One region of the Vibrio sp. QJM3NY_21 genome, then DNA from elsewhere that is predicted to be linked to it. Evidence: predicted binding sites of a transcription regulator. Region 1 holds the regulator's gene; the other holds the start of a gene.
What was found. Region 1 encodes CRP, which controls carbon source genes, mostly activating them, when cyclic AMP is high. Its sites were predicted from a motif close to TGTGANNNNNNTCACA; they were not measured.
Positions count from the first base shown of each region.

Region 2: a site for CRP is predicted at 2,141-2,156, ahead of malT (HTH-type transcriptional regulator MalT). Genes of this name have one in related genera too.

Region 1 is NZ_CM173513.1:3,194,067-3,199,034, reverse strand. Features, by position in the region: gene astA (arginine N-succinyltransferase) at 1-803, shown strand, start outside; gene astD (succinylglutamate-semialdehyde dehydrogenase) at 843-2,300, shown strand; gene AC3CID_RS14330 (2-oxoadipate dioxygenase/decarboxylase family protein) at 2,557-3,348, shown strand; gene crp (cAMP-activated global transcriptional regulator CRP) at 3,554-4,186, opposite strand; gene AC3CID_RS14320 (phosphoribulokinase) at 4,426-4,968, opposite strand, start outside.
Region 2 is NZ_CM173514.1:1,567,332-1,572,299, forward strand. Features, by position in the region: gene AC3CID_RS22380 (glycogen/starch/alpha-glucan phosphorylase) at 1-1,778, opposite strand, end outside; gene malT (HTH-type transcriptional regulator MalT) at 2,347-4,968, shown strand, end outside.

The sequences.
Region 1 (4,968 bases):
CAGGTACGACCGGCATCGAAGCTTCGATTGGCTGGGATGTACCGTTTTATTCTTATCACATCAGTAAAGTTGTCCATTCATCACAAAAGCTAGGCGTGAATAACGTTGTTAAGCTACTAACTTTCGGCAATAACTACACAGGTTGCAGTGAGATCTGCACGCTATTCTTACGCCCTGATTTCCGTGGTGGTTTGAATGGTCGTTTGATGTCGAAGTGCCGATTTTTGATCATGGCAGAGCACCCAGAGCGTTTCTCAAAAACCATTTTTGCTGAGATGCGTGGCGTATCAGATGCAGAAGGTAACTCTCCTTTCTGGCAATGGTTGCAAGAGCACTTTTTCTCGATTGATTTCACGCTCGCCGATTACCTAACCGGTATTGGTAAGAAAGGCTTCATTGCTGATCTGATGCCGAAGTTACCTATCTACGTGAACCTACTAAGCAAAGAAGCTCAGGCAGTGATTGGAGAGGTACATGACAATACGCGCCCTGCACTCAAGCTGCTTGAACGTGAGGGTTTCACTAACCGCGGTTATGTCGACATCTTTGATGCAGGCCCAACGGTTGAGTGTGATTTAAGAAATATCGAATCGGTGCGTAATGCGATTCGTGCTCAAGTGAAAATTGCAGAGCACTCTAGCTCTAAAGACTTCCTAATTGGTAATACCTCGTTTGAGAACTTCCGCGCAGTAGCTGCGAAAGGTGCGTATGACCAAGCAAGCGACACAGTGATTTTATCATCTGAAGTAGCAAGCGCTCTTGAAGTAAAAGAAGGCGAATTTGTTCGCATGTTGGCTCAATAAGAGCGGCGATTATCTGTCGAAGATTTTAAGGATAGAAGTATGACTCAGTGGATAGCAGGACAGTGGGTGGCAGGTCAAGGTGACGCCATGACATCGGTAAGCCCATACAATAATGAAGTAGTGTGGCAAGGTGATAGTGCAACTCCAGCACAGGTTGAATCTGCAGTATCAGCGGCACGTGAAGCTTTTCTAGTTTGGAAAAAGATGAGCTTTGCAGAGCGTGAAGCGATCGTGTTGAATTTTGCTGAGAAAGTAAAAGAAAACAACGAAGAAATCGCACAAATCATCGCGAAAGAGACGGGTAAGCCGATTTGGGAAACTCGTACTGAAGCGGGTGCGATGGCAGGTAAAATCGCTATCTCTATTCGTGCTTATCATGAGCGTACTGGTGAGGCTTCACGTGAAGCGGCAGGCAACCAAATCGTACTGCGTCATCGTCCATTAGGCGTAATGGCGGTATTTGGTCCTTACAACTTCCCAGGTCACCTACCTAACGGTCATATTGTTCCAGCATTGCTATCGGGTAATACCGTGGTATTTAAGCCGTCAGAGCAAACACCTTGGACAGGTGAATTTGCGATGAAACTATGGCAAGACGCTGGCCTTCCTGCTGGCGTGATTAACCTAGTGCAAGGCGCTAAAGAGACCGGCATCGCATTGGCTGATGCTAAAGGTCTTGATGGTGTGCTATTTACAGGCAGTGCTAATACTGGTCATATTCTTCACCGTCAATTCGCGGGTCAACCGGGCAAAATGCTGGCGCTAGAGATGGGCGGCAACAACCCTATGGTGATCACTGACCAATTTGGTGATGCTGACGCGACGGTTTATACCATCATTCAATCGGCTTTCATCAGTGCGGGTCAACGTTGCACGTGTGCACGTCGCTTGTATGTGCCTGTTGGAGAGAAGGGCGATCAACTGCTGGACAAGCTCGTGGCTGCGACCTTGAAGATTCGTGTCGATCAGCCATTCGCTGAGCCAGCACCCTTCATGGGGCCACAAATTTCGGAAGCTGCGGCTAAATTCATTCTGGACGCGCAAGCTAATCTGCAATCGTTAGGCGGTGTAAGCCTAGTAGAAGCAAAGGCGGGTGAAGCGGCGTTTGTTTCTCCGGGTATTATTGATGCAACCAACATTGCTGAATTACCAGATGAAGAGTACTTCGGTCCATTGTTGCAAGTGGTTCGTTACCAATCGCTAGAGCAAGCGGTAGAATTGGCTAATGACACGCGCTTTGGTTTGTCTGCAGGCCTAGTTTCAACCGACGATTCAGAGTGGGAATACTTCGTTGACCATATCCGTGCGGGTATTGTTAATCGTAACCGCCAGCTAACAGGCGCAAGTGGTGATGCACCATTTGGTGGTCCGGGTGCTTCAGGCAACCTACGCCCAAGTGCGTACTATGCAGCTGACTACTGTGCTTATCCTATGGCTTCAATGGAAGGTGGTGAAACTCAACTGCCAGCGACATTTAGCCCAGGTATTGAGCTTTAGTTTAAGCTCTTAAGCTATAAGTTCATGAATCATAAGCTTATGAGCTCTAGGTTCATGAATAACAGATTCATTGGTTAATTGTGTAATGAGGAAGCGGTGTTATCGCTTCCTTTTCCATCACGTCCGACACCTTGATTGGGCGGTAGATAATAATAGAACAAGTATGTCACAGGCTGATGGCTGCTGACTCTGTGTCCAGCCTCTCCCTCTCTAATCCAAATTACTAGCTTGCTAGAACCTCTGACAAGGAGTCACCATGACGCCCGATCTACTCTTTAAATCACTATGGGACGATTACATTCACAGGCTTTGCCCATCGGCCGAGAAAGTTCATCATCTGCTGAAAGAAGACGAATCCCTGATTAATGATCACATTGCACTGCGTACTTTCAATGTTGCACCTCTGGGCATTGAAACACTGGCCAAGCCTTTTCTTGAATTAGGCTACAAGGCGTGTGGCGACTACTTGTTTGAGAGCAAGAAGTTAGTGGCTAAGCACTACGAGCACCCAGACCCAAACCAACCGAAAGTGTTCATTAGTGAGTTGAAGGTAGAAGAGTGTTCAAGTGACTTACAACAGATCGTTGCGAAGTTGGTTGAGCAAGTAGACGCAAGCAAGCTTCAAGGTCATGAGTTCTTGTTTGGTGGTCGCCTTTGGGATCTGAGTTTCGCGGATTTCCAAGTGCTAGCAAAAGAGAGTGAATACGCGTCTTGGCTAGCGGCTCATGGTTACGGTGCAAACCACTTTACGGTGAGTGTGAACCAGCTTAATGAGTTCGATGAAGTACAGACTGTGAATGACTATTTGAGTGATTCAGGTTTCACTATCAATGCATCTGGCGGTCAGGTTAAAGGCTCTCCAGAGGTCTTATTAGAGCAATCATCTACAATGGCAGACAAAGTGCCAGTTTCATTTGTTGAAGGCAATGAGGTGATTCCTGGTGGCTTCTACGAGTTCGCTAAGCGTTATGCGATGGCGAATGGTGAGATTTATACAGGATTTGTTGCAGTATCGGCTGACAAGATCTTTGAGAGCACCAACGGTTAAAGAAAGATACGAGCACGGGCTTTACCCTAAAGATGCGGGTACGCTTCGCTTTGAGAGTGTTTGCGCTTGGACGCGGGAGGTGCTCCATTCGCATCTCGCATCTCGCATCTCGCATCTCGCATCTGCTCTCTAGATCTTTAGAAAACAAAAAAGCCACCAAATTTGCATTTGGTGGCTTTCAAATTTTTGGCTCAGTTAATCGAGATTAACGAGTGCCGTATACCACGATAGTTTTACCGTGTGCAGAAATTAGGTTCTGCTCTTCTAGCATCTTCAAGATACGACCTACTGTCTCACGAGAACAACCAACAATCTGGCCAATCTCTTGACGAGTGATCTTGATTTGCATGCCGTCAGGGTGAGTCATTGCATCTGGCTGTTTCGCTAGGTTAAGTAGCGTTTGAGCGATACGACCTGTTACGTCAAGGAACGCTAAGTCGCCAACCTTTTGGCTAGTTACTTGTAGACGGTTTGCCATTTGCGCTGAAAGGCGCATTAGGATATCTGGGTTCACTTGGATAAGCTGACGGAATTTCTTGAAAGAAATTTCAGCTACTTCACAAGGAGATTTTGCACGAACCCATGCAGTACGCTCTTGGTCTTCTTCGAAGAGGCCAAGTTCACCAATGAAGTCACCTTGGTTTAGGTAAGAAAGAATCATTTCCTTACCTTCTTCGTCTTTGATAAGAACTGCCACAGAACCTTTAACGATGTAGTACAAGGTTTCTGCCTTTTCACCAGCATGAATCAAAGTACTTTTTGAAGGGTACTTATGAATATGACAGTGTGAAAGGAACCACTCTAATGTTGGATCGGTTTGGGGTTTACCTAGAACCATAATATCTTACTTCCTCTGCAGGGTATGCTTGCCGCTTTCCGTATTTTAGCTAAGCCTGGATTGACTTGTAGGATAAGAGCACTCGTTGAGCGCTGCAAGCTATCTTGTGTTTCGTTTAAGAATAGTATCCTTTTTCAGGTACTATTTCTTGATTTTAATCGTGACCAAGCTACGATTTTTTACGCAAAATTGTGCACATGATCACGGTATGAAAAGTAATCAACCAGAATGGTGTCTTGTTAACCTATTTTTCCGGTTTCGATGAGCTGTTGTAGGATGGGCCTTACAATGAGCTCCATAGCAAAACTCATCTTGCCGCCTGGCACCACAAGCGTGTTGTGGCGTGACATAAATGAGCCATCTATCATAGCTAGAAGGTAGGGGAAATCGACGTTTTTGATGCCACGCAAACGTATAACCACGAAGCTTTCGTCTAAACTTGGAATCCCTTTGGCGTTCAGTGGGTTCGATGTATCTACGGTTGGAACACGCTGAAAGTTGATGTGAGTACGCGAAAATTGTGGGGTGATGTAATTAAGGTAATCATCCATTGAGCGAACAATCGAGTCCATCACCGCTTCGCGAGAATGCCCACGATCGCGTGTGTCACGAACGAATTTCTGGATCCACTCTAGGTTTACGATAGGTACCATGCCGATAAGCAGGTCGACGTGTTGCGAGACGTTAATATCGCCATCGACTACGCCACCATGAAGACCTTCGTAGAACATCACATCGGAATTTTCTGGGATCTCTTGCCATGGCGTAAAGGTGCCCGGCAT
Region 2 (4,968 bases), on a different replicon from region 1:
GCTTTCGCTGCGAAGAAACATACGCGTGGCTCACACTCGAAACCAGGTTCGTTAAGAATACGGTGGTACAGAGATAGAATGTGTAGCAAGTCTAGGTGCTGACGCTTGTATTCGTGAAGACGCTTGATTTGCACGTCGAAGATAGCGTTCGTATCTAGCTCGATACCCATGTTCTCTTGAACCCAATCAGCAAGGCGCTGTTTGTTTTCTTTCTTAACAGCCATGAATTCTTTTTGGAATTTCGCGTCTGTTGCAAACTTAGCTATGCCTTCAAGCTGCTCTAGTTTTGCTGGCCACTCAGTGCCTATCTTGCCAGTAATTAGCGTAGATAGCCCTGGGTTACAGAACTTCAACCAACGACGTGGCGTAATGCCGTTCGTTACGTTAGTCAGTTTGCCTGGGAAGATTTCGTTGAACTCAGGGAACAAGTCTTTCTTAACCAGTTGAGAGTGAAGCGCAGCTACACCGTTTACTTTGTAAGAGCCAATCACACATAGGTTTGCCATGCGAACCATGCGGTGGAAACCTTCTTGGATGATAGAAAGCTTCGCTTGCTTCTCACCGTCACCAGGCCACATCTTGCGAACTTCTTGCATGAAGCGGTGGTTGATTTCAAAAATGATTTCCATGTGACGTGGAAGAAGACGGTTGATCAAAGATTCAGACCAAGTCTCTAATGCTTCTGGAAGTAGTGTGTGGTTCGTGTATGCGAACGTATGAGCACTGATTTCCCAAGCTTGGTCCCAAGTTAAACCTTTCTCATCGATCAGGATGCGCATCAATTCAGGGATAGCGATCGTTGGATGCGTATCGTTCAGTTGAATCGTTTCTTGCTTAGGCAGATCTTCTAGAGAGAAACCTGCTGCTTCGTGACGACGTAGAATATCGCGAACAGACGCTGCTGAGTGGAAGTACTGCTGCATTAGACGCAGTGTCTTACCTTTCTCGTGGTTGTCGTTCGGGTAAAGTACTTTAGTGATGTTGCCTGCATCGATTAGCGAGTGTTGCGCTTCGAAGTAGTCGCCGTTGTTAAAGCTTGCTAGTGAGAATGGTGCGATTGCCTGACATTCCCAAAGACGCAATGGGTAAACTGTGTTTGACTCGTAACCTACGATAGGTAGATCCCAAGGCATTGCTTTCACTTCCATACCCGGAACCCAAGTACGAACTTCTTTACCGTCGATATATTCAACTTCTACATGACCGTAAAAACCAATGTGTTGTGCTAGTTCTGGACGAGCTACTTCCCATGGGTAACCTTCAACACCACGCCATGCGTCAGGTGCTTCTTGTTGACGACCGTCTTGGAAAGACTGTTTGAATAGACCGTATTCGTAGTGAAGACCGTAGCCTACTGTTGGGTATTCTTGAGCGGCACAAGAATCCATGAAACAAGCGGCTAGACGACCAAGACCACCATTGCCTAGTGATGGGTCGCGTTCTTCTTCTAGAAGATCAGTTAGGTTTTGACCTAGCTCTTCCATTGCATGAGTGATCTGTTCGTACAGACCCATGCTGATCAGGTTATTACCTGTTAAACGACCAATCAAAAACTCTAGTGAAAGGTAGTTAACGCTCTTCGCGTTCTTAATTTTTTCGTCATTTTCAGTTTCTAACAGATCAAATGTTGTCAATTCTGCTAGCGCACGCCCCATTGCTAGGTACCATGCGCGGCTATCTGCGTTTTCAATCGTTGTTGCGTAGGTTGCAGATAAATGCTTCTTAACGCTTTCTTGGAACGACACTTTATCGAAAGTTTTTTGCTGAGTTGGTTTCATTTCAGAAATCTCGCTTTTAATAGTTCTAATTCATCTGTCACATATCGTGCATGGTCACCATTAACTAAACATCCTCCCGCTAACGCGACAAACTAGGAGTAGATGGGAGGGCGTAGGGGGCGTACCGACATAGGGTTAGTGATCTGACTCTCATGTTCTGACTTCGAACAAAAACTTGGAGTGACTAAGATCACAAGCTCCCGTTCGATAACTTACCTTCAATTGATGTGACTTTTATTTAACCGGATTAAAGTCATTATCAAATTTGATATTCAGATCACGAAAATAATTTCTTCCTCTCATCTTTTGCATAGATTTACGTGTTGGGATGAAGGAAGTCACATTCACAAACCAACCCGCTATGTGAGCGGAGTCTCAAATAAAGGGCGTAGAAGCCTAAAAACATGCAGGAGTGCAAGGTTTCTGAGGAGGATCATAGTCGGTGCCGTTTTGCTTCACGTAATATGATTGAAGACTTAAGTAATTAGGCTGATGTCATTCGATTACACTCAACGATAGATTGAGGTAATCCAGAACATAAGCCACGGAATAGGTGAAAAACTTCGACATGTGGATCCCTTCGAAACTGACTCGTCCCGGCCGCTTACATAATGCAATCCTACGACCTAGGGTTCTCGATCTGCTCCAACACGCAGATTGCTATAAGCTTGTATTATTCCGCTCTCCAGCGGGGTACGGCAAAACCACAATGGCAGCTCAATGGCTGGTAGATAAGCCCAATGTGGGTTGGTACAGCATTGATGAAAGTGACAACGATGCCTTTCGCTTTATCAACTACCTAATGCAATCACTCAATAAAGCGACTCAAAATGCCTGCCCTAATGCCCAAAAGCTGGCAGAAAAGCGACAATTTTCATCGTTGCATTCTTTGTTAAGTGAAGTGTTTGCTGAGATGTCTGAATTCCATCACGAATGTTTCCTTGTGTTGGATGACTATCACTTGGTCAACAATGACGATATCCACGAAGCTATGCGCTTCTTCCTTAAACACATGCCTGACAACCTGACGCTTGTTGTGACTAGCCGCGGGACACCACCACTTGGCACTGCAAACCTTCGTGTTCGTGATCTGATGATTGAAATTGGAAACGATTCGCTGGCTTTTGATACTGAAGAGACGACGCGCTTCTTCAATCAACGTGTCGCCGATGGCGTAGATGACACGACCGCTGGTAGTATCTGTACTTATGTTGAGGGGTGGCCTTCGGCATTACAGCTTATTGCCCTTCAAGCTCAACATCAAAAACGTACCCTTGCGCAATCTGCAGAATCGTTCTCTCACTTTAACCATGCCCACCTTTGGGATTACTTGGTTGAAGAAGTATTCGATCTACTGGATAAAGAAACCCGACAGTTCTTGATGCAGTGTTCAGTACTTGATCATTTCAATGACGAATTAGTCTGCGCGCTTACACAGCGTGAAGACGCACTGGGTATGATCGAATCACTCAACCGATTTGGCTTATTCATCTACCCGCTTGAAGGCGAGAAAAACTGGTACCGATTCCACAATCTATTCGGTGAGTTTCTTGCCCATGAGCGCCAAGCTCGAATTCCGCAACAAGAAGCCGAGTTGCACCGGAGTGCCGCGAAAGCGTGGATCAAACAGAAAACGCCTCATCAAGCACTGCGACATGCACAACGTGCTGAAGATCCAGAGCTGATCATCCAAATCCTGACTGAACACGGTTGGCCGATGTTCAACCAAGGTGAGCTTTCATCATTAGAGATGGCGATCAAGCAACTGACTACGGATCAACTATACAGTGAGCCGAAGCTATCAATGCTGCGCGCTTGGCTGGCACAAAGTCAGCACCGTTATGATCAAGTGGGTACTTTGTTGGAAGAGGCTGAGACTCAATATCAAGCTCGAAACATTGAACTCGATACTCAGCAACAAGGCCAATACAATGCCTTGCGTGCCCAAGTTGCCATCAACAGCAATGAGCCTGAGAAAGCATTGGAGTTGGCTGAGCTTTCGTTGAGCCAGTTAAACACTACGGTTTATCGTAGCCGCATTGTGGCAACGTCTGTTGTTGGCGAAGTAAACCACGTAATGGGCAACCTCAGCCGTGCGCTACCGATGATGCAACAAACAGAAAAACTGGCACGTCAGTATCAGGTTTACCATCAGGCTCTATGGGCAATTCTTCAGCAAAGCGAAATCTTGATTGCTCAAGGTTATGTTCAAGCTGCATTTGAGCTACAAGACAGCGCATTCAAATTGATCGAAGAGCATCAGCTTCAATACGTTCCTCTACATGAATTTTTGCTGCGTGTTCGCGCTCAGATCTTCTGGTGTTGGAACCGACTAGATGAAGCGGAAGAATGTTGCTACAAAGGCTTAGATATCCTTGGTCACCACTCTCCGAGTAAACACCTGCACAGCTATTCTATGCTGGCTCGAATTTCATTGAGCCGCGGCGAGATTGATAAAGCGTCGAAGTTTATCGACCAAATTCAACACCTGCTACGTCAATCAACTTACCACGTAGATTGGACCGCAAATGCTTCTTTGTCTTTGATTCTTTTCTGGCAAGTAAAAGGCAATAAAGAGGCAATCCGTGATTGGCTAAGCGTGGCGGTTCGACCTGAATCGGCGAGTAACCACTTCTGTCAGCTTCAATGGAGAAACATCGTACGTTCTCACATCATCCTTGAGCAGTATGAAGATGCGGAAGAAGCGCTGACTTTCCTTAAGAGTGAAGCGCAGCGTTCACATCTGATTACAGACACCAACCGAAACTTGATCGTTGAAGCGGTGTTGCGTACACAAATTAACGATGAGGACAGCGCACGCGTGCTACTTGAAGAAGCGCTTCATATGACCAACCAAACCGGTATGGTTGGTAACTTCTTGGTCGACGGTGGGACTATCGGGCATATCTTGGATAAATTGAGCAACAAGCCAGGCTTAGGTGACTTAGAACGCCATCGCGCTCAACAGATCATGAAAGATATCTCAACCACCCAACGCAGCCGCTCGGTTCACTTCGATGAAGACTTTGTTGAGAACTTGGTTAATCACCCGAATATTCCTGAGCTTGTGCGCACTAGCCCACTCACCCAGCGTGAATGGCAAGTACTTGGTCTGATCTATTCTGGGTTCAGTAATGAGCAAATCGCTCAAGAGCTCGATGTAGCGGGGACCACGATCAAAACTCACATC